Regions from separate parts of the Citrobacter sp. CRE-46 genome, predicted to be linked through region 2. Evidence: predicted binding sites of a transcription regulator. Region 2 holds the regulator's gene; each other region holds the start of a gene.
The links. Region 2 encodes Fur, which represses iron uptake genes when iron is present. Its sites were predicted from a motif close to ATAATAATGAGAACNACTATCAA; they were not measured.
Positions count from the first base shown of each region.

Region 1: efeU (iron uptake transporter permease EfeU) is a predicted target of Fur. The motif match lies at 4,196-4,218, and genes of this name have one in related genera.
Region 3: AC534G_RS15210 (TonB-dependent siderophore receptor) is a predicted target of Fur. The motif match lies at 7,408-7,430, and genes of this name have one in related genera.

Region 1 covers NZ_CM184341.1:3,221,746-3,232,021, forward strand. Annotated here, with positions in the region: gene phoH (phosphate starvation-inducible protein PhoH) at 1-308, opposite strand, end outside; gene AC534G_RS15775 (hypothetical protein) at 287-583, opposite strand; gene efeB (iron uptake transporter deferrochelatase/peroxidase subunit) at 830-2,113, opposite strand; gene efeO (iron uptake system protein EfeO) at 2,119-3,246, opposite strand; gene efeU (iron uptake transporter permease EfeU) at 3,305-4,138, opposite strand; gene putP (sodium/proline symporter PutP) at 5,089-6,597, opposite strand; gene putA (trifunctional transcriptional regulator/proline dehydrogenase/L-glutamate gamma-semialdehyde dehydrogenase) at 7,019-10,276, shown strand, end outside.
Region 2 covers NZ_CM184341.1:3,635,492-3,645,767, reverse strand. Annotated here, with positions in the region: gene chiP (chitoporin ChiP) at 1-1,080, shown strand, start outside; gene AC534G_RS17935 (ChiQ/YbfN family lipoprotein) at 1,130-1,462, shown strand; gene AC534G_RS17930 (MFS transporter) at 1,507-2,802, opposite strand; gene tcuB (tricarballylate utilization 4Fe-4S protein TcuB) at 2,856-3,995, opposite strand; gene tcuA (FAD-dependent tricarballylate dehydrogenase TcuA) at 3,982-5,385, opposite strand; gene tcuR (tricarballylate utilization LysR family transcriptional regulator TcuR) at 5,483-6,409, opposite strand; gene fur (ferric iron uptake transcriptional regulator) at 6,537-6,983, opposite strand; gene fldA (flavodoxin FldA) at 7,273-7,803, opposite strand; gene ybfE (LexA regulated protein) at 7,959-8,246, opposite strand; gene ybfF (esterase) at 8,375-9,148, opposite strand; gene seqA (replication initiation negative regulator SeqA) at 9,342-9,884, shown strand; gene pgm (phosphoglucomutase (alpha-D-glucose-1,6-bisphosphate-dependent)) at 9,909-10,276, shown strand, end outside.
Region 3 covers NZ_CM184341.1:3,109,196-3,119,471, forward strand. Annotated here, with positions in the region: gene lolC (lipoprotein-releasing ABC transporter permease subunit LolC) at 1-53, opposite strand, end outside; gene AC534G_RS15185 (acyltransferase family protein) at 315-1,379, shown strand; gene mfd (transcription-repair coupling factor) at 1,498-4,944, shown strand; gene ldtC (L,D-transpeptidase LdtC) at 5,093-6,058, shown strand; gene bhsA (multiple stress resistance protein BhsA) at 6,145-6,402, opposite strand; gene comR (TetR family copper-responsive transcriptional repressor ComR) at 6,646-7,281, shown strand; gene AC534G_RS15210 (TonB-dependent siderophore receptor) at 7,529-9,709, shown strand; gene AC534G_RS15215 (glycine zipper 2TM domain-containing protein) at 9,767-10,276, opposite strand, start outside.

The sequences.
Region 1 (10,276 bases), 410 kb from region 2:
TCTTTGTGGATCAGCGCCTCTGCTGCTTTTGCCGCGCTGATCCAGGTTTTACCACACCCGGCTTCACCGGTGGCGAAGATCAGCTGTTTACTCTCGATAGCATTCAGGTAGTGCGCCTGAGCCTCATTTCGCGCCGTGATTGGCGTGGCATCGCGACTATCACGCGCCATTCCGATCGCTTCTACGCCGCCCATCTGCACAAGCGAGGTGACCGATTCATCTTCACGTTGCTTATGGCTACGCGAGTCCCGCCTCAGCACCCGTTTTGCTTCGCGACGAGCTTTGATCACTGCTTTTTGTCTTCCCATGGATAGCACCTTGAGTTGTAGGTATACATCACACGCGCCGTTGGCGGCACGATTATGCGCACGAACATCTGAGGGTTGGCTTCCTTGTAAGCCATTGCTTGCTTTTGGATAAGACGCCACCCACGGCTACGCGCACCGTACAGGGCGTCAGTTACAAGGATAAAAAGTGAAAGGGGGAGAGATTTAGCGGTGACGAAGTGGCTACCGGAAGAGAAACGTCCGCGTAAGGTACTGCTGTTACTGTGAAAAACGTGTCCAGTACAGGACTTTTCCATTCGCGATCTCCATAGTGAACAACTATCACCGCCGGGAACTACCGCTGTTACTTATAAGTACATCATAATCTTTCGCTAATGCAACATTATTTTTACTTGCCATTAACTTGATTTTGACTTGTCGCTACAGACAGTCTCTTGCAGAAAGATGACAAAATTATTTCATTCACAGACCGATCATAAAAAATAATTCGTTCATTCATGAAGATGTCAGTAAAAGCCCCGCCGCGCTGCGGGGCATAGATATCAAGCTTCGAGCAGACTCTGTCCGAGATAATGATCTGCGGTTTTGACACCCGGCAACGCAAAGAAGTAACCGCCACCAATTGGTTTGACATACTCCTCAAGCGCTTCACCGTTCAGGCGTTTCTGCACCGTCAGAAAACCTTTTTCCAGATCGTGCTGATAGCAGACGAACAACAGTCCCATATCAAGTTGACCGGAATTGGTCACGCCGAGCGAATAACTATAACCGCGACGCATCATCAGGCTAGACTCGGTCTCCTTCGTACGCGGGTTTGCCAGACGGATATGGCTGTCGAGCGCAATCACCTCACCTTCTGGATCGCTGGCATAGTCAGGCACATCGTGCTCATGCTGCATACCCAGCGGCGCACCGGTGTGTTTATCGCGACCAAAAATCGTTTGCTGTTCTTTCAGCGGCGTGCGATCCCAAAACTCCACGCGGAACTGAATGAGCCGCACGGCCTGATAGCTGCCGCCTTGCGCCCACGCAGGTTCGCCCTGCCCGTCCGTAACCCACACCACGTTTTGCATCAACTTCGCATCTGTAGCGTCCGGGTTCGCGGTACCGTCCTTAAAGCCAAGCAAGTTGACCGGGGTCTCTTTCCCTTTACTGCGCGCGGCGTGATCGGAAATAAATCCTTCACGTTTCCAGCGAACGCTGAGCAGATCGGGCGTATGTTTGATGATATCGCGCAGCGCGTGGATGACGGTGTCCTGTGTGTTGGCGCAAATCTGCAACAGCAGATCGCCATGGCACAGCGCTGCATCCAGAGAATCATTCGGGAAGCGCGTCATTTTTTGCAGCTTTTTCGGCATCTGCGGTGTCAGACTATAGCGCTCGTCAAACAGCGAGGATCCGACCGACAACGTGATCGTCAAATTGTCTGGTGCGATATATGCGCCAAGGATACCGGAATCCATCGGCGGTAACCGCGGATTCGGCGTATCCGGCGCAGGCCCACCGGTAGTCAGAAACGCAAATCGACGGGTTAGCAGCCGGAACAGACGTTCAAGATCGGCCTTATCACTGGCGAGAACATCGAACGCCACCAGCATCATGGATGCCTGCTGCGGCGTCAGGATCCCCGCCTGATATTGACCATAAAACGGCTGCACTTCACTACGCGCATCAGGAGACAACGTTCCCGGTGCGCTTTGCGGTTTTTGCGCATGGGCAACCGGGCATCCGCCGGCCAACGCCAGCGCGCCACCCAAAGCGCCCATTCCTTTCAACAAACGTCGGCGTGAAGGTTCGCTCACGCCGTTTTCATTATCATGCTGCATAGTGCTTAATCCAGACCCAGAACACCGCGTAATTGTGACAAGTCTTCCGCCAGCGTCGTGATTGGCCCTTTCAGCGCATTGCGATCGGCATCGGTCAGTTTGTCATAGGTTTCAAAACCGTCTTTGGTACGGTACTTGCTCAGAATGGTATCGACTTTTTTGAAGTTCGCATCCACCTTCGCTAACAGTTCAGCATTGGATTTTTGTAACTGCGGACGCAGGAGATCGACAATTTTCTGCGCGCCATCAACGTTGGCCTGGAAATCCCACAGATCGGTATGGCTGTAGCGATCTTCTTCCCCACTGATTTTGCTGGCTGCGACTTCTTCGATCAGCCCTGCCGCGCCACCTACCACTTTAGACGGTGGGAAGGCCAGCTCGCTAATACGCGTTTGCAGGTCAAGGACATCGTGGTTTAACTGGTCGGCATACTTGTCCATCCCTTTGGTGGTATTGTCACCGAACAGCGCTTTTTCCAGACGGTGGAAGCCGGTAAATTTCGGATCGGCAGCTTTTTGTTCGTAATCATCTTCCCGCGCATCAATGCTGCCATCGAGATCGGAGAACAGTTCGGCAATCGGTTCAATACGCTCGTAGTGCTGACGCGTTGGCGCATACAAGGATTTTGCTTTTTCCACATCGCCGACTTTAATCGCATCGGTGAAGGCTTTGGTACCCGCTACCAGTTGCGCGGTTTCTGCCGTCACGTAGGCTTTGTACTCGGTAATCGCGCCGCCCAGACTCAACAGAGCATCACTGTGCGCGGCATCCGCTGTAGCGCTTCCTTTTACGATCAATTTGCCTTTCGGGTTGGTCAACAAGCCACAGGTCATATCATATTCGCCAGGCTGCAGGTTGGCCGTCATTTTCTGGCTAAAGCCCGGCGCAATGTTTTCGCGCTCTTCAACCACCATAACGCCTTTGAGGATCTCCCACTCCAGCGCTTTCTGGCTGTGGTTCTGGATGATGAACTGCGTTTTCCCGGCGTTAACCGTGATCGTCATCGGCTCACACTGTTTATCGTTAACCGTGACTTTCACCTGCGGAATATCGGCGGCTTGTGCAGAAAAAACGGATGCAAACAGCGTGGCAATACCCAACTGCAGCGCACTACGGCGAAAATGAAACGTCATAACCTGGTCCTTTGAATAAGTATGTTGTAACTAAAAAGTATTCCGCATCGCGTTGTTTTTAAGGTGCGGTACGCGATGCCGTAGTGCCTGAACGCGGCGGTAGCGCAAAAATAATGAATGCCGGAATCAGGTAGATAAACCAGACAGCCACTTCACTCACGCTTGGCGCCTCCTGATAGCCGAAGATTCCTTCCATCAACGTGCCAAACAGCGAGTGCGTCGAAAGTATGCTGCTTATGTCAAACGCCACATCCTGAAAATGATTCCATAACCCGGCTTCGTGGAAGGCGCGGATGGCTCCAGCGGCAAGTCCGGCGGCCACCAGCAAAATGAACAGACTGGTCCACTTGAAGAATGCCCCGAGATTGAGACGAATACCGCCGAGGTAGATCAGGTAACCCAGTACCACCGCGGTGGCCAGCCCCAGCATCGCGCCCAGCGGCGGCCAGATGCCGACATCCTGCTGAAACGCCGCCAGCAGGAAGAACACCGACTCCAGCCCCTCGCGGGCGACGGCAAAAAAGACCATCATCACCAGCGCCCAGCCGTGATGGTTGCCGCGCTGCAACGCGTTATCGACAGCCTGTTCAAGCTGGACTTTGACGTTACGTGAAACTTTACGCATCCAGAACACCATCCAGGTGAGGATCACCACGGCAATGACCGCCACGATGCCTTCGAACAGCTCCTGCTCTTTTTGCGGAAATTCCCCGGTGGTTTCGTTGATGAAAATCCCTAACGCCAGGCATAACGCCGCCGCCAGCAGCACACCAATCCACATCACACCAATCCAACGACCACGCTGAGTCCGTTTCAGGTAGCTGGCAATCAGGCTGACAATCAGCGCGGCCTCTAACCCTTCGCGCAACATAATTAGAAATGGAACAAACATGCGAAGAACCCTTAAACGTTATTCTCAGTCAATTGATGCAAAGAAAAGTAAATTACAGTGATAGTGATTATCATTACAGGAAAGAAAAACTCAAGCAGAATGTTTTGAGAATGATGACTGAATGTAAAAGGTTAGGCAGGTAATGGTTATAGCGAGCTTGCAGCGTAGGTAATAAAAGCCCCCCACATGCGTCAATGTCATTAAGTTAACGCCTCTATATCAGAAAGCATCAACCTGTATTCGCGAAGGTAATGAACATGCTATTTCAGAGAAAGGATTCCGTTCACCTCATGTACATCGTTTCTCTGAAACACCGATTCCTGTGAACGTGTAAAGGGCGTTCTCCGCCACGCCCTTTACAATCCCGGCTCCCGGCGGGAAAATTGCCGCTCCGCGGTCCCCTCCGTTTATTCCTCCAGGCGACCGGGCCGGGCGCGAGGTAGCGTCCCTGCAAAGCGCGCCCTGAGCCAGCATCCATGCTGCCTCTCCCGGCCTTACGGAAACACGTCGGCAATTTTCAGCCGGACCAGCCACACCTGACCTCCTGTGTTTTTATTTGAATATGTTGAACAGCAAAAAAGATTTTACTGAAAGTCAGAGCGTTGAAGCGATGACCCCGGTCCGGCTGAAAATCGATGAGGCGTTGACGGCTGACCGGGTCTGTCCGCAGGGATGCGGACAGAGGGGACGGCCTGCAGGGACGCAGGCTCGGCCCCGACCCGACAGGCAGACGGCATAAGACGAATAGCTCGCGCAGCGACGATTTTCCCGCCGGAAGCCTGGGATGCAAGGGAGGCGGCGGTGAGCCTCCCTTGCACGTTCACAGGTATAGCGATATCAGAGAAGCAATGCACATAAGGTGAACGGAAACTAATTCAGGGTAAAACGTTCTCCATACATGCTTAACCGAACGGTATTGCGCACGCGGCGGGCCTGAGGACAAAGGTAGATTATTCTGCCTGTAAACGAGGCGGCGGCGCGGAGTGATAATGCGCGTCAGCCTCGGCAAAACGTTGCTGCATTGCGGTTGATGGTGCTTTACCCAACAGACTAAAGACGACAATACCGATGCTGCCGAAAATAAAGCCAGGGATGATTTCATACAGACCCAGCCAGGCAAACTGCTTCCAGACGATTACCGTCACCGCGCCGATGATCATCCCTGCCAGCGCGCCGTTGCGGGTCATACGCGACCACATTACCGAGAACAGAACCACCGGACCAAACGCCGCGCCAAAGCCTGCCCAGGCGTAGCTTACCAGACCCAGTACACGGTTCTCCGGGTTGGCCGCCAGTGCGATGGACACCAGGGCCACAACCAGCACCATGATACGACCAATCCACACCAGCTCTTTCTGGCTGGCATTTTTACGCAGGAACGCTTTGTACAAATCTTCGGTGATTGCGCTGGAACACACCAGCAGTTGGCAACTTAAGGTCGACATCACCGCCGCGAGGATTGCAGACAGCAGAATACCGGCAATCCACGGGTTGAACAGGATTTGCGCCAGTTCAATAAACACACGCTCAGCGTTCTGGTTAACGGCACCTGCCAGCGACGGGTTGTTATTAAAGTAAGCGATACCGAAGAAACCAACGGCAACTGCGCCGCCCAGACACAGGATCATCCAGGTCATGCTAATACGACGTGCATGCACAATACTATGGTGAGAATCTGCCGCCATAAAGCGCGCCAGAATATGCGGCTGGCCAAAGTAGCCCAGGCCCCAACCCATCAGAGAAATGATGGCAACAAAATTCAGCCCTTTGAACATGTCTACGTTCTCAATGCTCTTTTGTTTAATCACTTCCAGCGAATCATCGAATCCACCCACGCCGATAATGACCATGACCGGCGTCAGGATCAGAGCAAAGATCATCAGGCTGGCCTGAACGGTATCAGTCCAGCTTACCGCCAGAAAACCACCGATAAAGGTATAAATGATCGTCGCAGCCGCCCCCGCCCACAGTGCTGTTTCGTAGCTCATGCCAAAGGTGCTTTCAAACAGACGCGCCCCTGCCACAATCCCTGAAGCACAATAGATGGTGAAAAACAGCAGAATAACCAGCGCGGAGATAATCCGCAGAATGCGGCTTTTATCTTCAAAGCGACCGGTAAAGTAATCCGGTAACGTCAGCGCATTGTTATTGTATTCGGTGTGTACGCGTAAACGTCCGGCCACCAGCTTCCAGTTGATCCATGCGCCCAAAATAAGGCCGATGGCGATCCAGCTTTCTGAAATCCCCGACAGGAAAATCGCGCCTGGCAGCCCCATCAGCAACCAGCCACTCATATCGGATGCGCCAGCGGATAACGCGGTCACGAATGGACCCAGACTGCGTCCACCCAGAATGTAATCGTCAAAGTTTTTGGTTGAACGCCATGCAATAAACCCTATCAATATCATGCCGAAAATATAGACACAGAATGTCACTAACATCGGTGTGCTAATAGCCATCAAAACTCTCCAAAATTATGTATCAGCAATGCCGTGGCTTGCCGTTTTATTACCCTGCCGGAACGTGGCAAAGATATCTATGTTTACCAGGCGACCGTATCCTGCCGGAAGCGATGGTCATTCACAATCGATTTAACACACCATTTACATCAAAATTGATCCAGAGTAGATAGCATTTTTCTGTAGGTTGCACTCTCTCACACTTTTCTTGGTTGCACCTTTGAAAAGTGTTAACTACCGCAGAGAAAAAGATTCCGTAATTTTTATTCGCCCTGTCACGAACACCAACTTTATTAACATTTCATTCATTTTCAAGCTTGCAAACCACGTCACATTTAACACGGTTGCACAAAGTTGCAACATAGTGGATATTTCTCGGTAACTATCAGACCCGTATTTCAGTACAACAGGAGTAAACGGCATGGGAACCACCACGATGGGGGTTAAGCTGGATGACGCCACTCGCGAGCGTATTAAAACAGCCGCATCACGAATCGATCGCACACCGCATTGGCTGATTAAACAAGCCATCTTTAATTATCTTGAAAGACTGGAAAACGACGATGCGCTTCCTGAACTGCCGGCACTGCTGGCAGGCGCGGCGAATGAGGGCGAGGAGTCAACCACGCCGCAGAATGAAACGCATCAGCCTTTCCTGGAATTTGCCGAACAAATTCTGCCGCAGTCCGTTTCCCGCGCGGCAATCACCGCCGCGTACCGCCGCGCCGAAACCGACGCCGTGCCAATGCTGATGGAGCAGGCACGTCTGCCGCAACCCATCGCCGAGCAGGCGCATAAGCTGGCGTACGATCTGGCCGACAAACTGCGTAACCAGAAGACTGCCAGCGGTCGCGCCGGAATGGTACAAGGTTTATTGCAGGAGTTCTCCCTTTCTTCGCAGGAAGGCGTGGCGCTGATGTGTCTGGCGGAAGCCCTGCTGCGTATTCCCGATAAGGCAACCCGCGATGCGTTGATCCGCGACAAAATCAGCAACGGTAACTGGCAGTCGCACATTGGGCGTAGCCCGTCTCTGTTCGTTAACGCGGCGACCTGGGGACTGTTGTTTACCGGTCGTCTGGTTTCTACGCATAACGAAGCCAGCCTCTCCCGCTCGCTCAACCGTATTATCGGCAAGAGCGGCGAACCTTTAGTGCGTAAAGGCGTCGACATGGCGATGCGCCTGATGGGCGAACAGTTCGTCACCGGAGAAACCATCGCCGAAGCGCTGGCTAACGCACGTAAACTGGAAGAAAAAGGTTTCCGCTACTCCTACGACATGCTGGGCGAAGCGGCGCTAACCGCCGCTGATGCTCAGGCTTATCTGGTTTCTTACCAGCAGGCGATCCACGCCATTGGTAAAGCGTCTAATGGACGCGGCATTTATGAAGGGCCCGGTATCTCTATTAAGCTGTCGGCGCTGCACCCGCGCTATAGCCGCGCGCAATATGACCGCGTGATGGATGAACTCTATCCGCGCCTGAAATCGTTGACACTGCTGGCCCGTCAGTACGACATCGGTATTAATATCGACGCCGAAGAGGCTGACCGACTGGAGATCTCCCTCGATCTGCTGGAAAAACTGTGCTTCGAACCCGAACTGGCGGGCTGGAACGGTATCGGCTTTGTTATCCAGGCCTACCAGAAGCGCTGCCCATTTGTTATCGACTATCTGATCGATCTCGCTACCCGCAGTCGCCGCCGCCTGATGATCCGTCTGGTTAAAGGCGCATACTGGGATAGCGAAATCAAACGTGCGCAAATGGACGGTCTGGAAGGCTATCCGGTTTATACCCGTAAGGTGTATACCGACGTTTCCTATCTGGCCTGTGCGAAAAAACTGCTGGCCGTACCGAATCTGATCTACCCGCAGTTCGCCACCCATAACGCCCACACGCTGGCGGCGATTTATCAATTAGCGGGGCAAAACTATTATCCTGGTCAGTATGAGTTCCAGTGCCTGCACGGTATGGGCGAACCCCTGTACGAGCAGGTTACGGGCAAAGTCGCGGATGGCAAACTGAACCGTCCATGCCGTATTTATGCGCCGGTAGGTACACACGAAACCCTGCTGGCGTACCTGGTGCGTCGTCTGCTGGAAAACGGCGCCAACACCTCGTTCGTCAACCGCATTGCTGACACCACCTTGCCGCTGGACGAACTGGTTGCCGATCCAGTCGAAGCCGTGGAAAAACTGGCGCAACAGGAAGGCCAGACAGGTTTACCGCATCCGAAGATTCCCCTGCCGCGCGACCTGTACGGTAAAGGCCGGGAAAACTCAGGCGGACTGGATTTGGCTAACGAACATCGTCTGGCCTCGCTGTCCTCTGCCCTGCTCAATAGCGCGCTGCAAAAATGGCATGCCAAACCGATTCTCGAGCAGCCGGTTGCTGACGGTGAAATGACCCCGGTCGTTAACCCGGCCGAGCCAAAAGACATTGTCGGCTACGTGCGTGAAGCGACTCACAGCGAAGTGGAACAGGCATTACAAAACGCCGTCAATAATGCGCCAATCTGGTTTGCGACGCCGCCACAAGAGCGCGCCGCTATTTTGCATCGCGCTGCCGTTCTGATGGAAGGCCAGATGCAGCAATTAATTGGCATTCTGGTGCGCGAAGCGGGTAAAACCTTCAGCAACGCCATTGCAGAAGTGCGCGAAGCGGTAGACTTCTTGCACTATTATGCAGGCCAGGTACGCGATGACTTCGATAATGAAACCCATCGTCCGTTAGGCCCGGTAGTTTGTATCAGCCCGTGGAACTTCCCGCTGGCCATTTTCAGCGGACAGATTGCCGCCGCGCTGGCCGCAGGCAACAGCGTACTGGCAAAACCAGCGGAACAAACTCCGCTGATTGCCGCCCAGGGTATCGCTATTTTACTCGAAGCGGGCGTACCGCCGGGCGTGGTACAGCTGTTGCCAGGCCAGGGCGAAACCGTCGGGGCGCAGCTCACTTCCGATGAGCGCGTACGCGGCGTGATGTTTACCGGCTCAACGGAAGTCGCCACGCTGTTGCAACGCAATATCGCGACCCGCCTTGATGCTCAGGGCCGTCCAATCCCACTTATCGCCGAAACCGGTGGTATGAATGCGATGATCGTCGACTCCTCAGCGCTGACGGAACAGGTGGTGGTCGACGTGTTGGCTTCTGCTTTTGACAGTGCCGGACAACGCTGCTCCGCGCTGCGCGTGCTGTGTCTGCAGGATGATATTGCCGACCACACGCTGAAAATGCTGCGCGGGGCGATGGCAGAATGCCGTATGGGTAATCCGGGTCGCCTGACTACCGATATTGGGCCGGTTATCGATGAAGAAGCCAAAGCCAATATTGAGCGCCATATTCAGGCCATGCGCGCCAAAGGACGTCCGGTATTCCAGGCCGTGCGTGAGAACAGTGACGATGCGCGGGAATGGCAAACCGGTACCTTTATCGCTCCGACGCTTATCGAGCTGGAAAGCTTCGATGAATTACAAAAAGAGGTGTTCGGTCCGGTACTGCATGTCGTGCGTTACACCCGTAACAATCTGGGCAGCCTGATTGAACAAATTAATGCCTCCGGTTACGGCCTGACGCTGGGCGTCCACACCCGTATCGATGAAACCATCGCTCAGGTCACGGGATCTGCACATGTTGGGAACCTGTACGTTAACCGTAATATGGTTGGCGCCGTCGTCGGGGTGCAA
Region 2 (10,276 bases):
GAAATCGCATTCTCTTCAAAAAATAAAGGCTACGACGAAGATTACTCCGGCGATAAGAGCGGAATTAGCCTGTATAAAGCAGCAGCCAAATTTAAATACGGCCCAACCTGGGCACGCGCCGGTTACATTCAACCAACCGGGCAGACGCTATTGGCTCCGCACTGGAGCTTTATGCCTGGTACTTATCAGGGTGCCGAAGCCGGTGCCAACTTCGACTATGGTGATGCCGGCGCACTGAGCTTCTCCTATATGTGGGCCAATGAATATAAAGCGCCGTGGCACACCGAAGTCGATAAATTCTATCAGGCCGATAAAAAGACCAGCGTAGATTACCTGCACTCAATCGGCGCGAAATATGACTTCAAAAATAACCTGTTGCTGGAAGCGGCATTTGGTCAGTCTGAAGGCTACGTCGATCAATACTTCGCGAAAGCCAGCTACAAATTCGATTTAGGTGGTAACCCGTTTACCACAAGTTATCAGTTCTACGGCGCGCGCGACAAAGTTGATGATCGCACCGTGAACGATATTTATGACGGCACGGCCTGGCTGCAGGCGTTGACCTTCGGCTACAAAGTGGCGGAAGTGGTTGACCTGCGCCTGGAAGGGACCTGGGTTAAAGCGGACGGGCAGCAGGGGTACTTCCTGCAGCGTATGACCCCGACCTACGCCTCATCAAACGGTCGTCTGGATATCTGGTGGGACAACCGCTCTGACTTCAACGCCAACGGCGAAAAGGCCGTCTTCTTCGGTGCAATGTATGACCTGAAGAACTGGAACCTGCCGGGTTGGGCAGTCGGTGCGTCCTACGTTTACGCCTGGGATGCCAAGCCATCTACCTGGCAGCTCAATCCGGATGCGTACTACGACAAAATCCGGACTATCGAAGAGTCTTCTTACAGCCTGGATGCGGTCTATACCCTGCAGGACGGTCGTGCGAAGGGCACCATGTTTAAACTGCACTTCACCCAGTACGACAACCATTCAGACATTCCGAGCTGGGGCGGTGGTTATGGCAACATCTTCCAGGATGAACGCGACGTGAAGTTCATCGTTATTGCTCCGTTCACCATCTTCTAATGCCAACAGCGGCAGACCAGACGTCTGCCGCTCCGTTGAGGAAAGTGCTATGAAAAAACTGATACTCATCGCCATTATGGCATCAGGGCTGGTGGCTTGTGCGCAATCCCCTTCGCCGAAAGAAGACAGTCGCCTGAAAGAAGCCTACAGCGCGTGTATTAACACCGCGCAAGGATCGCCGGAGAAAATTGAAGCCTGCCAAAGCGTGCTGAATGTGTTGAAGAAAGAAAAGCAGCACCAGCAGTTTGCTAATGAAGAAAGCGTACGCGTACTGGATTATCAGCAGTGTATCCAGGCCACGCGCACGGGTAACGATCAGTCCGTTAATGCTGATTGTGACAAGGTCTGGCAGGAAATTCGTAGCAAGAACGCTGCGCAGTAATTCGAAAAATGCTACGGGCGGAGAATTTTCCGCCCGTTTGCTTTTCAGAGCTTATGTTCCACTGGTTGATAGCCCCGACTCAGTCGGACAAACAGCATTGCCGTGGCGGCGAGTCCACAAAGTGCTGCGCACATCAACCACCATCCAGGTGAGCTTTTATCCCCGGTTAGCTGGACCAGCGCCGTGGATATGACTGGTGTAAGGCCGCCAAAAATCGCCGTGGCAAGACTGAATGCCAGTGAAAAGCCCACCGTACGGACATAGACAGGCATCACCTCGGTGAGTGCCGCGACCATTGCCCCGTTGTACATGCCAAAAAAGAACGAGAACCAAAGCAGGACCAGCGTCATGCGCATGAAGTCTGGCGCGGCGGTGAGCCAGTGCATTACCGGCCAGGTGGTAAGCAGTGCCAGTACGGTAATCCCCATCAATACCGGACGACGACCAATTCGGTCAGATATCGCCCCGCCAATCGGCAGCCAAATAAAGTTAGAAATACCGACCAGCATGGTGACTACCAGGCTATCGCGTGCGCTTAGGTGGAGTACGGCCCTGCCGTAGGTTGGGGTGTAGACGGTAATAAAGTAAAACGTCGTGGTGGTCATCGCTACCAGCAGCGTACCCGCAGCGATCAGACGCCAGTTTTTGATGATAGTGGTGAAAATTTCCCTGGTGTCGGGACGGTGCGTACGTTGTAAAAATGCGTCTGTTTCCTGAAGCGAACGGCGCAGGACGAAGATCAACGGAATAATCATACAACCAATAAAGAACGGAATGCGCCAGCCCCATTCAGAGATCTCATCGTGCCCCAGTGTGGCATTCAGAGCGTAGCCAATCAGCGCCGCCACCACAATGGCGACCTGTTGGCTGGCGGACTGCCAACTGGTGTAGAAACCTTTATTGCCAGGCGTGGCGATTTCAGAAAGATAAACCGAAACGCCTCCCAGCTCTACGCCCGCAGAGAAGCCTTGCAATAATCGACCGACTAATACCAGCACAGGGGCCAGCAGGCCAATGCTTTGATAACCGGGAACCAAGGCAATCAGCAGGGTACCGCAGCCCATGATCGCCAGCGTCACCATCAGTCCTTTACGGCGACCAATTCTGTCGATGTAAGCACCCAGCACGATTGCGCCAACGGGCCGCATTAAAAAACCCGAACCGAAAACCGCAAAGGTCAACATGAGCCCGGCAAATTCACTCTCCGCGGGGAAGAACGTCTTTGCGATATAGGTGGCGTAAAACCCGAACAGAAAAAAGTCGAACTGTTCGAGAAAATTACCGCTGGTTACCCGCAGTATTGCGCCGAAAGTTCCGGCGCGCGATGGTTGTTGTGTCATTGGGTTTGCTCCACTGTCTTATCATAATATTTATAGAGGTAAGAGTTTGCGGGTTAGTCGCCTGTGACCCCCGCTTGTTTGCCGCGCCGTTTCTCAATCGCCCACTTGAGTAAGGCTGCGCAGCGGTAAAATCCGTGGGCAAATTTTCCGTAAGGAATGGTCAGAAAAAGCGCCATGACCACGCCGAGATGAATGGCCAGTAAAATAGCCATCCATGAGGTGTCTCTTCCCGCCAGCAGCGCCAGACCGGTCAGACTGGTCAGCAGCAGCAGCAAAATAAAACCGCGATCCATCGGTTTTTGCCGTGCGTCGCCATGTAGCGGTGAGCGTTTAAGATTCAGCCATAGCAAGCCAGCCGGGCCGACAACCAGACCAATGCCGCCCAGCGTGCCCAGCATCACCGGAACGCTGAAGAACGGGTAGGGCGCTTCTATGCCTGCAAAGTAGTGATAGCCTGTAGCCACCACGGTGGCGGCAAAGCAGAGCATAAAACCGTAGAAGGTAAAGTGGTGGAAACGGCGGCGCATCAGGGTGAAAGCATCATCCGCTTCGTTACAACCTTTGCCGTGGCCACCATCGAGATATTTCAGCGTCAGCGCATCGTGTGAGGCTTCAGCAATCTCGGCGGAACGCGGCATACCCGGAGAGATCTCGCGCCAGAAGCGGATCACGCCCGCCATCAGCAAACCGATCGCCAGAATAAAGACCGAACCAAACATCCAGGCCAGCAGGTTATGCGGGAAAATTTGATAGAAATCCCCGGCCAGCGGAGGATGGAATAGTGAACCTTTCAAACCTATAGCGAGGAGTAAAAACAGGATCAGACCGAAAACCAGCGCCAGCGTCACGGTTACGCCCGCGCGACGATAAAGCGCGCCAAAGGCGGCGGGTTGCGCATAATGCTGATAGGTTTCGAGCCGGACCTCCGCCATCGCCTTCGGTACGTTGATGGCAAATTCATGAGGCGGGGCATACTGACACGCGTGCAGGCAAGCGCCGCAGTTATGGCACAAGTTCGCCAGATAGTTGATATCCGCTTTACCGAATTCCAGACGTTGCGTCATCGCCGGGAATACGGCGCAAAAGCCTTCACAATAGCGACAGGCATTGCACACCTGCATCACACGTTCAACTTCAGCTTCCGGTTCGGTGATAATTTGCGCTTCGATGATCAGTTTCTCAAGCTGCTTCATGACGTGTCTCCTTACGTGCGGCCAGCGCGGCTTCTTTTCCGGCAATGCGGCCAAAGGTTGTGCCGATCGACATCCCCACGCCTGCGGTGTAGCCCTTGCCCAACACGTTGCCCGCCATCATCTCTCCGGCGACGAACAGGTTACGGCTTGGAAGCCCGGCAAAATGCACAGCGGCGTGTTCGTTCACTTTTAACCCAAGATAAGTGAAGGTGATCCCTGGCCGCAGGGCATAGCCGTAGAATGGCGGCTGGTCCAGTGGTCGCGCCCAGTGCGTTTTCGCGGGTAGCAAATCTTTGGTGGCGCAGTTATCCAGAACGGTGTGGTTGAACTGACCTGGCTGGCAGGCGTTGTTGTATTGCGTCACGGTGTGGGTAAAACGTTCGGCATCCAGTCCTAACTGAAGAGCCAGCTCTGCCAACGTATTGGCCTGCGCGCCGGGAAAGACCGGCGGCATAAAGTGGCCAATAGCTTTACTGTCGATGATGGAGTAGCCAATCTGCCCTGGCTGTTGAGCGACCAGACGTCCCCAGATGGCGTAGCGTTTGGGCCAGAAATCTTCACCTTCATCATAAAAGCGCTCAGCGTCCCGGTTCACCACTATACCGAGCGAGACGCAGTCCACGCGGGTGCAAATCCCGCCGTCATATAATGGCGCTCTGGCATCAATGGCCACGCAGTGTGACTGGGAGGGATCGCCGATAATGTCGGCTCCGGCATCCATCATAAATTTGAGCAGTACGCCCTGGTTAAAGCGCGTGCCGCGAATCAGGAAGTTATCCGCTGGCCATTCGCCGCGCTCGTTCTCTCCCCATGCTTCTCGTAGCCATTCGCGGTTAGACTCAAAACCGCCAGCGGCAAGTACGCAGGATTTAGCGGTGATGCGCTCTTCGCCTGCCAGCGCCGCCACGAACTCGCCATTACGCAGTTCAAGCGCCTGAACCGGGGTGTTATAGCGGATCTGCACTCCCAGCTTTTCTGCGCTGCGATAATAGGCATTCACAAGGGCCTTTCCACCGCCCATAAAAAAGGCGTTGGTTCGCGCCACGTGTAAAGCGCCAGAGAGAGGAGGCTGAAAGTTAACGCCGTGCTGGCGCATCCAGTCGCGGCATTGTGAAGAGGTACGGATCACCAGACGCGCCAGCGCTTCGTTGGTATTCCCTTCCGTGACGCGCCACAGATCTTGCCAGAATTCTTCTTCAGGATAGCTGTCCACCAGCACATCCTGCGGCGCATCATGCATACAACGTAAATTACGCGTGTGTTGGGAGTTTCCTCCGCGCCATTCCCGGGGGGCCGCTTCGAGCAGGAGTACCGAAGCTCCTTGCTCCCGGGCGGTCAAGGCAGCACATAACGCGGCATTACCACCACCAATCACCAGAACATCAACCATCGTATACTCCATTACCATTTAACTATTTGTTAAATTTGTAATTGAAATGTATACGTACAGCTTGTGCGGGCGCTATGATGTGGTGCTAAACGGTACTTTAGTTATTGTAAAGAGTAGCGCCAGGCCAGCTTCCTGCTTCCACCAGTTGATGCATCACTTTCGTCAGCACCACACGGGCGGCAAGGCCTGCCGGGGTAAGTTCATCGTCAGAGAGGCTGACCAGAAAGTTAGGGCGGCTAAGTATCGGATTATAGACGCCGATCACTCTTAGAGTTTCTTTATCGAGATGGGAGATCGCCGCACCGGGCTGAAGAGTGGCGCCAATGCCACTGCGTACGGCGCGCATCAGTAACGCCAGACCATCAATTTCAGTAGCGATCTCAATATTTAGCGCGTGTTCCTGGCAGATGGCATCCAGCCTGCCGCGCAGACCGTGTCCCGGGCTTGGCATGATCAATGGAATATTTGCCAACTGGGCTGGAGCAATATTGTCGTCGACAATATCAGCCAATAGGGCATGGGTCCCAATCAAAAACAGCCGTTCTTCAAGAATCGGTCTGGCGCTCCAGCGCAGGATCTTTTCTTTTTGAAACACGACAGCCAGATCAATCTGGCGGGTATTAATCATTCGTTCCAGGTTGCCAGAGAGACTTTCCACCACATGCAGGCGAACATCAGCATAGCTTTCCCGCATGGCGTGAATAAATGGCATGCCGAGAACGGAAGCGGTACTGGGGGCCATACCGACGCTGACGTGTCCGGAAAGTCGGGCCTCACGCGCGGCGAGGATTGCATCGTCTGCATGCCGGAGCGCCAGCTGCGCCTGGGAGTAAAAAGCCAGTCCGGCGCTGGTGGGCGTCACACCGCGCGAGGTGCGTTGAAGCAGACGAATAGCAAGTTCGCTTTCCAGGCGCGTCATTTGCTGACTGAGTGCCGAAACACCGATATTGAGATCGAGCGCCGCGCTACCCATGCTGCCGGTTTCTACAACACGCACAAAATAGCGTAGTTGACGAAGTTCCATTTCAACTCTCCGAATGGCAATTGATTTTTACATTAAAGCAACATTGACGTAGAAGGAAGAGGGGGATGGTCAAATTTGGCCCATAAAAAAAGCCAACCGGATGGTTGGCTTTTCAGAAAGCGTCACATTATTTGCCGTCGTGCGCATGCTCATCTTCGCGGCAATCGCCTTCGGCGCAGTGGCCATAAAGATAGAGGCTATGGTTGGTTAAGCGAATACCATGTTTAGCCGCAATCTCACGCTGACGCGCTTCAATGGAATCATCGCTGAACTCGACCACTTTGCCGCAGTCGAGGCAAATGAGGTGATCGTGGTGATGCTGTTGAGTCAGTTCGAAGACGGATTTACCACCTTCAAAATTGTGGCGGGTCACGATACCGGCATCATCAAACTGGTTCAGCACACGATACACGGTCGCCAGACCAATTTCTTCACCCATATCGATCAGGCGTTTGTATAAGTCTTCCGCACTGACGTGATGGTTATCCGGTTCCTGAAGAACTTCCAGAATTTTTAAACGAGGAAGCGTTACTTTCAGGCCAGCCTTCTTTAATGCGGTATTGTTGTCAGTCATGCGGAATCTGTCCTGTAGCTAAACGATTCACTTCATTAACAGAAGTGACAGAAATTGCACTTGAGAAATTGCGTATCATTATAGAACTGCCATGGTTAAATGAAAACAGCAAGTCTCTGGCATATATTGTTAATCAAAACGTGGTATCGCCGACAAACACACTGTGCAACACCCGATTGGCATCCAGCCATTGTACAGGGTCAGACGAAAAAGTTACAAATTTGTAGCAATTATTTTGATTGGTTTTATCTATTGATGCGGCGCAGATGAAGATCTACGCCGCGCGAAATCAGGCATTGATGATTTCGTCGAGGTGCAGTTCTTCTGAGATCTGCTTAACCCATTTTTCTACACGTTCAGCGGTCAGCTCCGGCTGGCGATCTTCATCGATAGCCAGACCGACAAAGTGGTCGTCGTCAGCCAGGCCTTTGGACGCTTCAAAGTGATAACCCGCCGTTGGCCAGTGACCGACGATGGTGGCACCGCGTGGCTCAATGATGTCGCGAATTGTGCCTAACGCATCGCAGAAATATTCTGCGTAATCTTCCTGGTCGCCGCAGCCGAACAATGCAACCAGTTTGCCGTTAAAATCAATGTCTTCGAGGGTAGGGAAGAAATCGTCCCAGTCACACTGCGCTTCACCGTAGTACCAGGTTGGAATGCCGAGCAGCAGAATGTCATACCCTTCCAGGTCTTCTTTGCTGCTTTTTGCAATGTCATGTACATCGGCAACGTCTTTACCAAGCTGTTTTTGAATCATTTTTGCGATGTTTTCGGTATTACCGGTGTCGCTGCCGAAAAAGATGCCAGTGATTGCCATGAGTAAAATAACCTCTTGAAACTTATTGAAATGGTGGTGGCGCATTGCCCACGGATAAGGGCAATCATAGCAGAACAGTCAGGCATGCGGAAACAGCAAACACGCGGGACTGCACTCTGTGCTACACGATTTATGATTTAGAGCAGAAATTCAGACTATGCCTGACCGCGCAATGCGGTGAGTTGGGTCATCAGCATCTCTTCGATGAGTTCACTGCGACTCATGTTGCGCGCCTCGGCCAGCTCGTTTAACGCGTCAACGGCATCAGCGTTCAGTTTCAGTTCGACACGCTTAAGCCCGCGAACTTTGTCACGTTTAAGCTGATTACGTTTATTTATACGTAACTGTTCATCACGCGAGAGCGGATTAGTTTTGGGTCGTCCCGGGCGACGCTCCTGCGCGAACAGATCTAATGTCGTACGGTCCGTTTGTTCTTTGGCCATGATCTTGGTGACTTCGGGGAAACAATCAGCCAGGCGTCCGCCCGGATGGATAGCGCGCCATAATACATCAGCAGGAGAGGCACGCCAACGCCCACGCGCGTAATCGCGCACGGACGCTGAGTTTTTAATCAGTTAGCCGGTTCGTTCAGATAACGACGGATGGCCCGCAGCACTGCTTCAGGTTTTTCCGCATGTACCCAATGCCCCGCGCCTGCGATAACGTGCGCCCGAGCCTGCGGGAATTGTGCCAGCAGTTGCTCGCGATACGCTTCGGTGACATAAGGGGAGTTACCGCCTGGAATAAACAATGCCGGGTGCTCCCATGCCGGGAGGGTTTGCCAACCGACGATATTGGGATATTGATCCCATAATACGGGAACGTTAAAGCGCCACTCGCCGTCAACAAAGGATTTCAGCAGAAACTGAATAACACCCTCCTCTTGCAGATGCTGGCGCATGACGCTTGCTGCCTGCTGGCGCGAGGACGCTTGTGCCTCGGTTACGGCATTGATTGCCGCAAAAATCTCATCGTGACGGCGTACCTGATAGTCAACCGGCGCAATATCAATAGCCACCAGCCGATCGATACGATCAGGGGCTAACGCGGTTAACGCCATGACGGCTTTTCCCCCCATCGAGTGACCAATAAAGATCGCTTTTTCGATCTGTTGATCGTCCAGCGTATCCACCAGGTCTTGCGCCATGGCCGCATAATTCATCTCAGGCGAGCGGGGCGAGAGGCCATGATTTCGCATATCAACCTGGATGATATCGTGATCGACCACCAGGGAGCGTGCCAGGATCCCCAGGTTATCCAGGCTACCAAACAGGCCGTGAACCAGGACGATGGAAGAATTATTGTGCAGGTTTTGCGCAGATTGCGCTCGGATATTCAATTTCATGGCAAAGTTCTTTTTTTCACACTCACGGGTTAGGGTATCATGTTGACCATTCTGCCACAGGGCTGCAACAACTACGGTTACTCCGAGTTTTATCAGCCACCAGGCTTGACGCTATCCGCTGTTGGGATTTGCCTTTACACTACGCGTGTTAACCCAACAACTTGTATTCAGCTAAACACTGCACTGGATTAAGATGAAAACGATTGAAGTTGATGATGAACTCTATAGCTATATTGCCAGCCATACCAAGCATATCGGCGAGAGCGCATCCGACATTTTACGGCGTATGTTGAAATTTTCCGCCGCAGCACAGCCTGTCACTCCGGTAGTAAAAGAAGTCCGCGCTGTGCAACCTGTCGTGGAAGCTAAGCCGGTTAACCCCGTAAAAGATAAAGTGCGCGCGATGCGTGAACTGCTGTTGTCCGATGAATATGCGGAACAGAAGAAAGCAGTAAATCGCTTTATGCTGGTGCTGTCTACACTCTATTCTCTGGATCAAAACGCATTCGCCGAAGCAACGGATTCGTTGCATGGCCGGACGCGCGTTTATTTTGCGGCAGATGAACAGACGCTGCTGAAAAATGGTAATCAAACCAAACCGAAACACGTGCCAGGCACGCCGTACTGGGTGATCACCAATACCAACACCGGCCGTAAATGCAGCATGGTGGAGCACATCATGCAGTCAATGCAATTCCCTGCGGAATTGATTGAAAAGGTTTGCGGAACAATTTAATCCTTGCATTAGAAGGACCAGGCAATGGCAATCCACAACCGTGCAGGTCAACCTGCGCAACAGAGTGATTTGATTAACGTCGCCCAACTGACGGCACAGTACTATGTACTGAAACCAACGGCAGGGAACGCTGAGCACGCCGTCAAGTTCGGTACGTCCGGGCATCGCGGCAGTGCAGGTCGTCATAGTTTTAACGAGCCGCATATTCTGGCTATCGCCCAGGCGATTGCTGAAGAACGTGCGAAAAACGGGATTACTGGCCCGTGCTATGTGGGCAAGGATACCCACGCGCTGTCTGAACCGGCTTTTATCTCTGTGCTGGAAGTGCTGGCGGCGAATGGCGTCGATGTCATCGTGCAGGAAAACAACGGCTTTACGCCAACCCCTGCCGT
Region 3 (10,276 bases), 530 kb from region 2:
GCACGCCCGCGCATATAACGCAGGCCGATGAATAGAGCGACAGGTTGGTACATGAAATCCGTCTGGTTGCTGTTAGCAAAGTCACGAGTATATAAGCGAAAGCGGAATGGGTAAATGACTGAACCGTAAGTGTTCGTCAGCACTATTCCTAAAAGGATAGATAAATCAATCTGCTGTAGTTACCCCTCCCCCTTCAGTCCGGGTCCCTGATCTTTATCCTAAAAAAAACAAAATGCAGACAGTTACGCATTACAGCGTACAGCGGGTTGCGCAGGATGGCAGGCTATAGCAAACAATATGGGTACGCTGTCTCAATGAATAAAAAAGAATTATGGATTAATCAAATCAAAGGGTTATGCATTTGTCTGGTGGTGATATATCACTCAGTCATTACGTTTTACCCACACCTCACCACCTTTCAGTATCCGCTTTCAGAGATGCTGAGCAAATGCTGGATTTACCTCAATCTGTACCTGGCGCCGTTTCGTATGCCGGTATTTTTCTTTATTTCAGGCTATTTGATCCGCCGCTACATCGATAGCGTTCCCTGGACAACCTGTGTGGATAAACGGATCTGGAGTATTGCCTGGGTACTGGTGCTATGGGGAGTCGTGCAATGGCTGGCGTTAGTCTCGCTCAATAACTGGTTGGCTCCGCAACGCGATCTGAGTCATGCCGCCAACGCCGCGTATGCCGGTTCAATCGCTGGCTTTACCCACGGGATGCTGACCGCCAGCACCAGCTTGTGGTATCTGTATGCGCTGATTGTCTATTTTGTGCTGTGTAAGATGTTCAACCGCTGGGCGTTACCGCTGTTGGCGCTGTTTGTCGTGCTGAGCGTGGCGATCAATTTTTTCCCCACGCCGTGGTGGGGAATGAACAGCGTGATTCGCAATCTGCCCTGGTACAGCCTCGGCGCCTGGTTTGGCGCAACGCTGATAGTATGGATCAAAGAGGTGCCTCTGCGCCGCCATACGCTCATATTTATGGTTAGCGTAGTGGCCGCTGTGGTCGCGTGGCTGGCAAATATTTCGCTACTGCTTTCCCTCCTGTCTATTGTACTGATTATGAAGCTGTTTTATCAGTTCGAGCAGCGCTTTGGTATGCGCGCATCCAGCCCGTTAAGCGTGATTGGATCTAATACTATCGCCATCTATACCACCCACCGTATTTTGGTTGAGCTGTTCAGCTTAACGCTAATCCCCAAAATCAATCATGCCGCCTGGCCTGCGTACGGCGAGTTGCTCCTGCTGCTGGTTTATCCCTTCGCCTGCCTGCTGTTCTGCACTCTGTTTGGCTTACTGGTGCGTAAGATTTCGCAAAAAACCATTGCCGACTTGCTCTTTTCTCCACCGTCTTTATCGACGGCCTCGCGCTAATTTCAACGCGCTTTTTGCCCCCATCAGGGGGCGAATCAATTTGCTTATGAGAAACGATCACGGATAATAAAGAACATTGCTTATCAGATGTATATCTAAACGAGATCCTGACAACCGAATGCCTGAACAACATCGTTACACGCTCCCGGCCAGCGCTTCCGACCAGCGCCAGTTAGGCGAACTGACCGGCGCAGCTTGCGCGACGCTGGTCGCTGAAATTGCTGAACGTCATGCGGGTCCTGTCGTACTGATCGCGCCGGACATGCAAAATGCTCTGCGACTGCATGATGAAATTCGTCAGTTTACCGACCAGATGGTAATGAACCTGGCGGACTGGGAAACGCTGCCCTACGATAGCTTTTCCCCTCATCAGGAGATTATCTCCTCGCGGCTTTCCACGCTGTATCAACTCCCTGCGATGCAGCGCGGTGTACTGATTGTGCCGGTGAACACGCTGATGCAGCGCGTCTGTCCGCACAGCTATCTGCACGGCCATGCGCTGGTGATGAAAAAAGGTCAGCGGCTTTCGCGCGACGCCCTGCGCGAACAACTGGACAGCGCGGGCTACCGCCATGTTGATCAGGTGATGGAGCACGGCGAATACGCCACGCGCGGCGCGTTGTTGGATCTGTTCCCCATGGGCAGCGAATTACCTTATCGACTGGATTTCTTTGATGACGAAATCGACAGTCTGCGTCTGTTTGATACCGACACCCAGCGCACACTGGAAGAAGTCGACGCCATTAATTTGCTGCCCGCGCATGAATTCCCGACCGATAAAACGGCGATTGAGCTGTTCCGCAGCCAGTGGCGCGATACCTTAGAAGTTAAACGCGACGCCGAACATATTTACCAGCAGGTCAGCAAAGGCACGTTACCTGCCGGGATCGAATACTGGCAGCCATTGTTTTTCAGCGAGCCGCTGCCCCCCCTGTTCAGCTATTTCCCCGCCAATACGTTATTGGTCAATACCGGCGATATCGAGACCAGCGCAGAACGCTTCCAGGCTGATACCCTGTCGCGTTTTGAGAACCGGGGTGTTGATCCGATGCGCCCGCTTCTGCCGCCACACTCGCTGTGGCTGCGCGTAGATGAGCTGTTCTCCGAACTTAAACGCTGGCCCCGTGTTCAACTGAAAACGGAGACTCTGGCGAACAAAGCCGCGAATACTAACCTCGGCTTCCAGAAGTTGCCAGATATCGCGGTTCAGGCGCAGCAAAAAGCGCCGTTAGATGCGTTACGTAAATTCCTTGAAGGCTTCACCGGTCCGGTGATTTTCTCCGTTGAAAGCGAAGGTCGCCGCGAAGCGCTTGGCGAACTGCTCGCCCGTATCAAAATCGCGCCGAAGCGCATATTGCGTCTCGACGAAGCCGTAGACAATGGTCGCTATCTGATGATTGGCGCAGCTGAACACGGCTTCATTGATAGCAAACGCAACCTGGCGCTGATTTGCGAAAGCGATCTGCTCGGGGAGCGCGTGGCGCGCCGCCGCCAGGATTCTCGTCGCACCATCAATCCTGATACGTTAATTCGTAACCTCGCCGAACTGCATCCCGGTCAACCGGTGGTGCACCTGGAGCACGGCGTTGGCCGTTATGCCGGGATGACCACGCTGGAAGCGGGCGGTATCACCGGCGAGTACCTGATGCTCACCTACGCCAACGACGCCAAACTGTACGTGCCTGTGTCATCGTTGCACCTGATCAGCCGTTACGCTGGCGGCGCGGAAGAAAATGCGCCGCTACATAAACTGGGCGGCGATGCCTGGTCTCGCGCCCGTCAGAAAGCCGCTGAGAAGGTGCGCGATGTCGCGGCAGAACTATTGGATATCTATGCTCAGCGGGCGGCGAAAGAAGGCTTTGCCTTTAAGCATGATCGTGAGCAGTACCAACTGTTTTGCGACAGTTTCCCGTTTGAAACTACGCCCGATCAGGCGCAGGCGATCAACGCGGTGCTCAGCGATATGTGCCAGCCGCTGGCCATGGATCGTCTGGTGTGCGGCGACGTCGGCTTTGGTAAAACCGAAGTCGCGATGCGCGCCGCCTTCCTCGCCGTAGAGAACCACAAGCAGGTGGCCGTGCTGGTTCCGACCACCCTGCTCGCTCAGCAGCACTTCGACAACTTCCGTGATCGCTTTGCCAACTGGCCGGTACGTATTGAAATGCTGTCCCGTTTCCGTAGCGCCAAAGAGCAAGCGCAGATTCTGGAGCAGGTGGCCGAAGGGAAAATCGATATTCTCATCGGCACCCACAAACTGCTGCAAGCGGACGTGAAGCTAAAAGATCTGGGTCTGTTGATTGTCGATGAAGAGCACCGTTTTGGCGTTCGTCATAAAGAGCGCATCAAAGCAATGCGCGCGGATGTCGATATCCTGACGCTGACGGCAACGCCTATTCCGCGTACGCTCAATATGGCGATGAGCGGCATGCGCGATCTGTCGATCATCGCCACGCCTCCTGCCCGTCGTCTGGCGGTGAAAACCTTTGTGCGTGAATATGACAATCTGGTGGTTCGCGAGGCTATCCTGCGTGAAGTTCTGCGCGGGGGGCAAGTTTATTATCTGTTTAACGACGTCGAAAATATCCAGAAAACCGCTGACAGATTAGCGGAACTGGTGCCGGAAGCGCGTATTGGTATCGGCCACGGTCAAATGCGCGAGCGCGAACTGGAACGCGTGATGAACGATTTCCACCATCAGCGCTTTAACGTTCTGGTATGTACCACTATTATCGAAACCGGGATCGACATCCCGACCGCCAACACCATTATCATCGAACGCGCCGATCACTTTGGTTTGGCGCAATTACACCAGTTGCGCGGCCGTGTGGGACGTTCACACCATCAGGCGTACGCCTGGTTGCTGACGCCGCATCCAAAAGCGATGACCACCGACGCGCAAAAGCGCCTGGAAGCCATCGCCTCGCTGGAAGATTTGGGCGCTGGCTTTGCGCTGGCGACCCACGACCTTGAAATTCGCGGCGCCGGGGAACTGCTGGGTGAAGATCAGAGTGGTTCCATGGAAAGCATCGGCTTCTCGCTGTATATGGAGCTGCTGGAAAATGCTGTCGATGCGCTCAAAGAGGGACGCGAACCGTCGCTGGAAGATCTCACCAGCCAGCAAACCGAAGTTGAACTGCGCATGCCGTCACTGCTGCCGGATGACTATATTCCCGATGTCAACACGCGACTGTCGTTCTACAAACGTATTGCCAGTGCGAAAGGCGAAAACGAGTTGGAAGAAATTAAGGTCGAGCTGATAGACCGTTTTGGTCTGCTGCCCGACCCGGCCCGTACGTTGCTGGATATTGCCCGGTTACGCCAACAGGCGCAGAAACTGGGCATCAGAAAGCTTGAAGGCAATGAAAAAGGCGGCACGATTGAGTTTGCAGAGAAAAACCACGTTAACCCGGTGTGGCTGATTGGTTTACTGCAAAAACAGCCGCAGCACTTCCGTCTGGACGGTCCAACCCGGCTGAAATTTATGCAGGATCTGGGCGAGCGTAAAACGCGAATCGACTGGGTACGCCAGTTTATGCGCCAACTTGAAGAAAACGCCGTAGCATAGTGAGCAGGCCGGGAGCGCACACAACGCTCCCGGCCGGTGAATTTACAAACTCTTTGCACTTCCCTGCACTTCCCGACACAGCAAATGGCCATAATTCCTGTTTACTTTTACATAATAAAAACCACGTAAAAACAATGGATTTATGGTGATGTTAAACAATAATCGACTCTCTCGCTGGTTAGCCTTTTTTACGCTTGCAGCGACCTTCGCGTTAGCCCTTCCGGCTCAGGCAAACACCTGGCCGCTGCCGCCGCCGGGAAGCCGTCTGGTGGGACAGAATGCCGTTCACGTTGTCGAAGACAATGGCGGTTCTCTCGAAGCTATTGCGAAAAAATACAACGTCGGCTTTTTAGCGCTGCTGCAGGCCAACCCCGGCGTTGATCCTTTCGTGCCTCGCCCTGGCAGCGTTTTGACTATCCCATTGCAAACCCTGTTACCGGATGCACCGCGCGAAGGCATTGTCATCAACCTCGCCGAACTGCGTCTTTATTATTACCAGCCGGGGACAAATTCGGTGACCGTATATCCTATTGGTATTGGCCAGTTAGGTGGTGATACGCTGACGCCCACCATGGTAACCACCATTTCCGATAAACGCGCTAATCCCACCTGGACGCCTACGGCAAATATCCGCGCGCGCTATAAAGCAAACGGCATCGATCTTCCTGCCGTTGTCCCTGCCGGGCCAGATAACCCGATGGGCCATCACGCAATTCGCTTAGCCGCATACGGCGGTGTTTATCTGCTGCACGGCACCAATGCTGATTTTGGTATCGGTATGCGCGTCAGTTCCGGCTGTATTCGTCTGCGCGACGGTGATATCGAAACCCTGTTCCGTCAAGTGAAACCAGGAACCAAAGTCAATATCATTAACACGCCGATCAAAGCCTCAGTCGAACCTAACGGCATGCGGCTGGTGGAAGTGCACCAGCCGCTGTCAGAAAAGATCAATGATGACCCGCAACTGCTGCCGATCGTGTTGAACGCCGCAATGCAGACCTTTAAGAATGCGGCGCAAACGGACCCTGCCGTCATGGAACATGCGATGGAGATTCGCTCAGGCATGCCGGTCGATGTCACCCGTCATCACGATGTGGCTCAACAACCGATGTAAACATTACCCATAAAAAAACCCCCGCTGGATTTTATTCCGCGGGGGTTTTTTATTTAACTCGCAGTGGCATTGCGATGGGTTAAATCTTATTTGTAGATAACGGCAGTCCCGTGAAGGGTGTTAGGACCGGTAACGGAAGTAATACGGAAAGACTTCGCGCCCATCTCATCCGCTTTCTGCGCCAGTTGATCTTCCAGAGAACCTAAGTTCGTCCCCGCATTTGCAGAGATAGTACCAACTTTCTGTTGACCTGCAGGCGTGGCCTGAACTTCAACAGCGGCGAAGCTGGCAAATGACAGTGAGCTAAGAACAGCAGCAACAAACAGAGTTTTTACGTTTTTCATAATAGTGACCTTTTGCAGATGAATGGGTGTCGTAATGATTAACTTAACGATCGATATGTAAATCATAGATGTGATCCAGGTCACACGTCAACATTTTTTTATAATGATCGTTATATAAAACATAAAGACCTTATTTTTCATGCTAATAGCTATAAATTATTTTTATCGCTAATCCGCTGGAGTGTGGGGGGGAATATTTTTATAATGATTATTCAATAAACCCAACAAAGGTACATCGGCGCCATGACAACTGAAACGACAGGTTGTGCAAAAAAAAGCCGTGGCCGACCAAAAGTGTTCGACAGGGAAGCCGCGCTTGATAAGGCCATGACACTCTTCTGGCAGCACGGATATGAAGCGACATCGCTCGCCGATCTCGTGGAAGCAACGGGTGCGAAAGCGCCCACGCTGTATGCGGAGTTTACCAACAAGGAAGGGTTGTTTCGTGCCGTGCTGGACCGCTATATAACTCGCTTCGCGGCGAAACACGAAGCTCAGCTGTTTTGCGAAGAAAAAAGCCTTCAGTCAGCACTGGAAGACTATTTCACCGCCATAGCGACCTGCTTTACCAGTAAAGATACTCCGGCAGGATGTTTTATGATTAATACGTCCGCGACGCTGGCGGCCTCTTCCCGCGAGATCGCACACACGGTGAAATCACGCCATGCGATGCAGGAACAGACGCTTACCCAGTTCCTTCGTCAGCGCCAGCAGCGTGACGAAATTCCGGCCCACTGCGACGTGCAAAAGCTGGCCGAATATCTGAACTGCATTTTACAGGGTATGTCGATTAGCGCCCGTGAAGGCGCGTCATTTGAGAAACTGATGCAGATCGCACACACCACCCTGCGACTGTGGCCCGAACTCATCAAAGCTTAATCCTTTCCTCTCTCTTCCACGAACAGATGACACCGCCGGGGGCTAAAAACCCTCGGTTTTTTGTACCAATAACCCTTCATTCCTTATTGTTTTCATCGCATTAGCAGATCTTTTTTAAAAAATGTATTGATAACGACAATTATTATCAGCAATATTCGCATTTGTTTTAACACCTGTTTCCCAATGTAACTCTCGGTTTCTCTACCGCAATAACAAAAACAGACCGACTTTTTTAAAAGGAATACAAATGCATAAGCGTCTCTGGGTGCTCAATCCGCTCTTATTATCCTTAACCCTACCGGCTATCGCAGCGGAGGAAGAGAATCTCATCGTCAGCGCTAACCTCAGCCAACGCACCGTGGCAGAAATGGCGCAAACGACCTGGGTTATTGAAGGAAGCGAAATTGAACAGCAAGTTCAGGGTGGTAAAGAGTTCAAGGATGTTCTTGCTCAGTTAATCCCCGGAATTGATGTCAGCAGTCAGGGACGAACCAATTACGGCATGAACATGCGCGGTCGCGCCATCGTAGTATTGATAGACGGTGTCCGTCTGAATTCCTCCCGCACCGACAGCCGTCAACTTGACTCCATTGACCCGTTTAACATTGCTCATATTGAAGTCATCTCAGGCGCAACATCCTTGTATGGCGGAGGAAGTACCGGCGGTTTGATCAACATCGTCACAAAAAAAGGTCAGCCTGAGCGTGAAGTCGAACTCGAACTGGGCAGTAAAAGCGGGTTTAATAACAGTAACGATCATGACGAACGCGTCGCCGCCGCGGTGAGTGGAGGAACCGATCGTGCATCCGGTCGTATGTCCGTCGCGTATCAACGGTTTGGTGGTTGGTATGACGGCAACCACGATGCTCTGCTGCTGGATAACACCCAAACCGGCCTGCAGCATTCCGATCGTCTGGACGTGATGGGCACCGGGACGATTGAGCTGGATGATAACCGTCAATTACAACTGGTTACCCAGTACTACAAGAGCCAGGGGGATGAAGATTACGGGCTGGATCTCGGCGAGAACATGTCCGCCGTGACCGGAAACGGTAAAGCTTATACCAGCAGCGGACTGAACTCCGATCGTATTCCCGGCACCGAGCGCCATCTGATCAGTCTGCAATATTCCGATGCAGACTTCTTTGGTCAGAACCTGGTCAGTCAAATCTATTACCGCGACGAATCGCTAAAATTCTACCCCTTCCCTACACTGAGCAAAGGCAAGGTCACCAGTTTCTCCGCCTCACAGCAGGATACCGACCAGTTCGGTGCCAAAATTACCCTCAACAGCCAGGTGATGGATGACTGGGAACTGACGTGGGGTATCGATGCGGATCATGAAACCTTCGATTCCAATCAGAAATTCTTCGATCTGGCTTACTCTCTGCCCTCCGGTGGCATGGACAACCGTACCGCTTATACTACCGGGCGTTATCCTGGTTACAGCATCACCAACTTCGCGCCTTTCCTGCAAAACAGCTATGACATAAACGATATCTTCACTCTCAGTGGCGGCGTACGCTATCAATGGACCGAAAACAGGGTTGATGATTTCGTTGGCTATGCCCAACAGCAGGGAATCGCGACGGGCCTTGCAAACTCCGCGGATACCATTCCGGGCGGCAAAACCGATTACGATAACTTCCTGTTTAACGCCGGGATCCTCGCCCACCTGACTGAGCGCCAGCAAACCTGGTTTAACTTCTCTCAGGGCGTTGAGCTTCCGGATCCGGGAAAATATTACGGTAACGGCACCTATTCTCTGGTTGGCGATCATTATCAACTTCTGCGCAGCGTCAACGTGGCGGATTCTCGCCTGGAAGGGATTAAAGTTAACTCGTACGAGCTGGGATGGCGTTACACGGGCGATAACCTGCGCACGCAACTGGCTGCTTATTACTCCACTTCGGATAAATCGATCGTTATCAACCGCAGTGATATGACCATAAACGTACAGCCCGACGATCGTCGAATTTATGGTCTGGAAGGTGCGGTAGATTACTTCATCGCCGATACTGACTGGAGTCTGGGCGGCAACTTCAACGTCATTAAATCCGAAGTGAAACAAAACGGTAAATGGCAGAAATGGGATGTCACTCTGGCTTCACCATCTAAAGCAACCGCATGGGTCGGCTGGGCGCCTGAACCGTGGTCGCTGCGTGTACAGAGCCAGCAAACATTTGATCTGAGTGACGCCAGCGGCAATAAGCTGGACGGCTATAACACCATGGACTTTATCGGCAGCTACCAGCTCCCATTAGGTAAGCTGACCTTCAGCGTGGAAAACCTGCTGAATGAAGAGTACACCACGCTATGGGGACAACGTGCGCCACTGCTGTACAGCCCAACTTATGGCAGCCCGTCACTGTATGAATACAAGGGCCGGGGTCGTACCTTTGGTCTGAACTACGCCTTAACCTTCTGATAAAAAAAGCCCCCCAGCCTGAGCGAATGGGGGGCTAATGTTCAGGATAATGCTATTTTACGCTTTGTTATTCAGTACCAACTGTCCGTTCTTATCCAACGGAATTTGCGCGCCGGGGTCCTTATCCATACGAATTTTCCCCTGCTGATCGCCAATTTTGTACGTCACGTCGTAGCCCAGCATTTTTTCTGATTTGTCATACACCGTTTTACAGCGCTGCTGCGTGGTGGTGTACGTATCATTTTCTTGCATCGAACCCTGGATCTGGTTACCGGCATAGCCGCCGCCTAATGCACCCGCTACGGTGGCAATATCTTTACCGCGTCCGCCACCAAACTGATGGCCGATAACACCGCCGGCAACGGCCCCCAGCACAGAACCCGCGATACGGTTTTCATCTTGCACCGGCTTGCGGTGCGTGACCGTCACGTTCCGACACTCCTGACGTGGCGTTTTTACCGATTCTTTAATCGGTGTTGCAGAGACAACTTGTGCATACTGTGGGCCACGCTCGAAAACGTTAAGACTGGCCACCGCTGCAACACCCAGCGCAGCAGCTACGCCAAT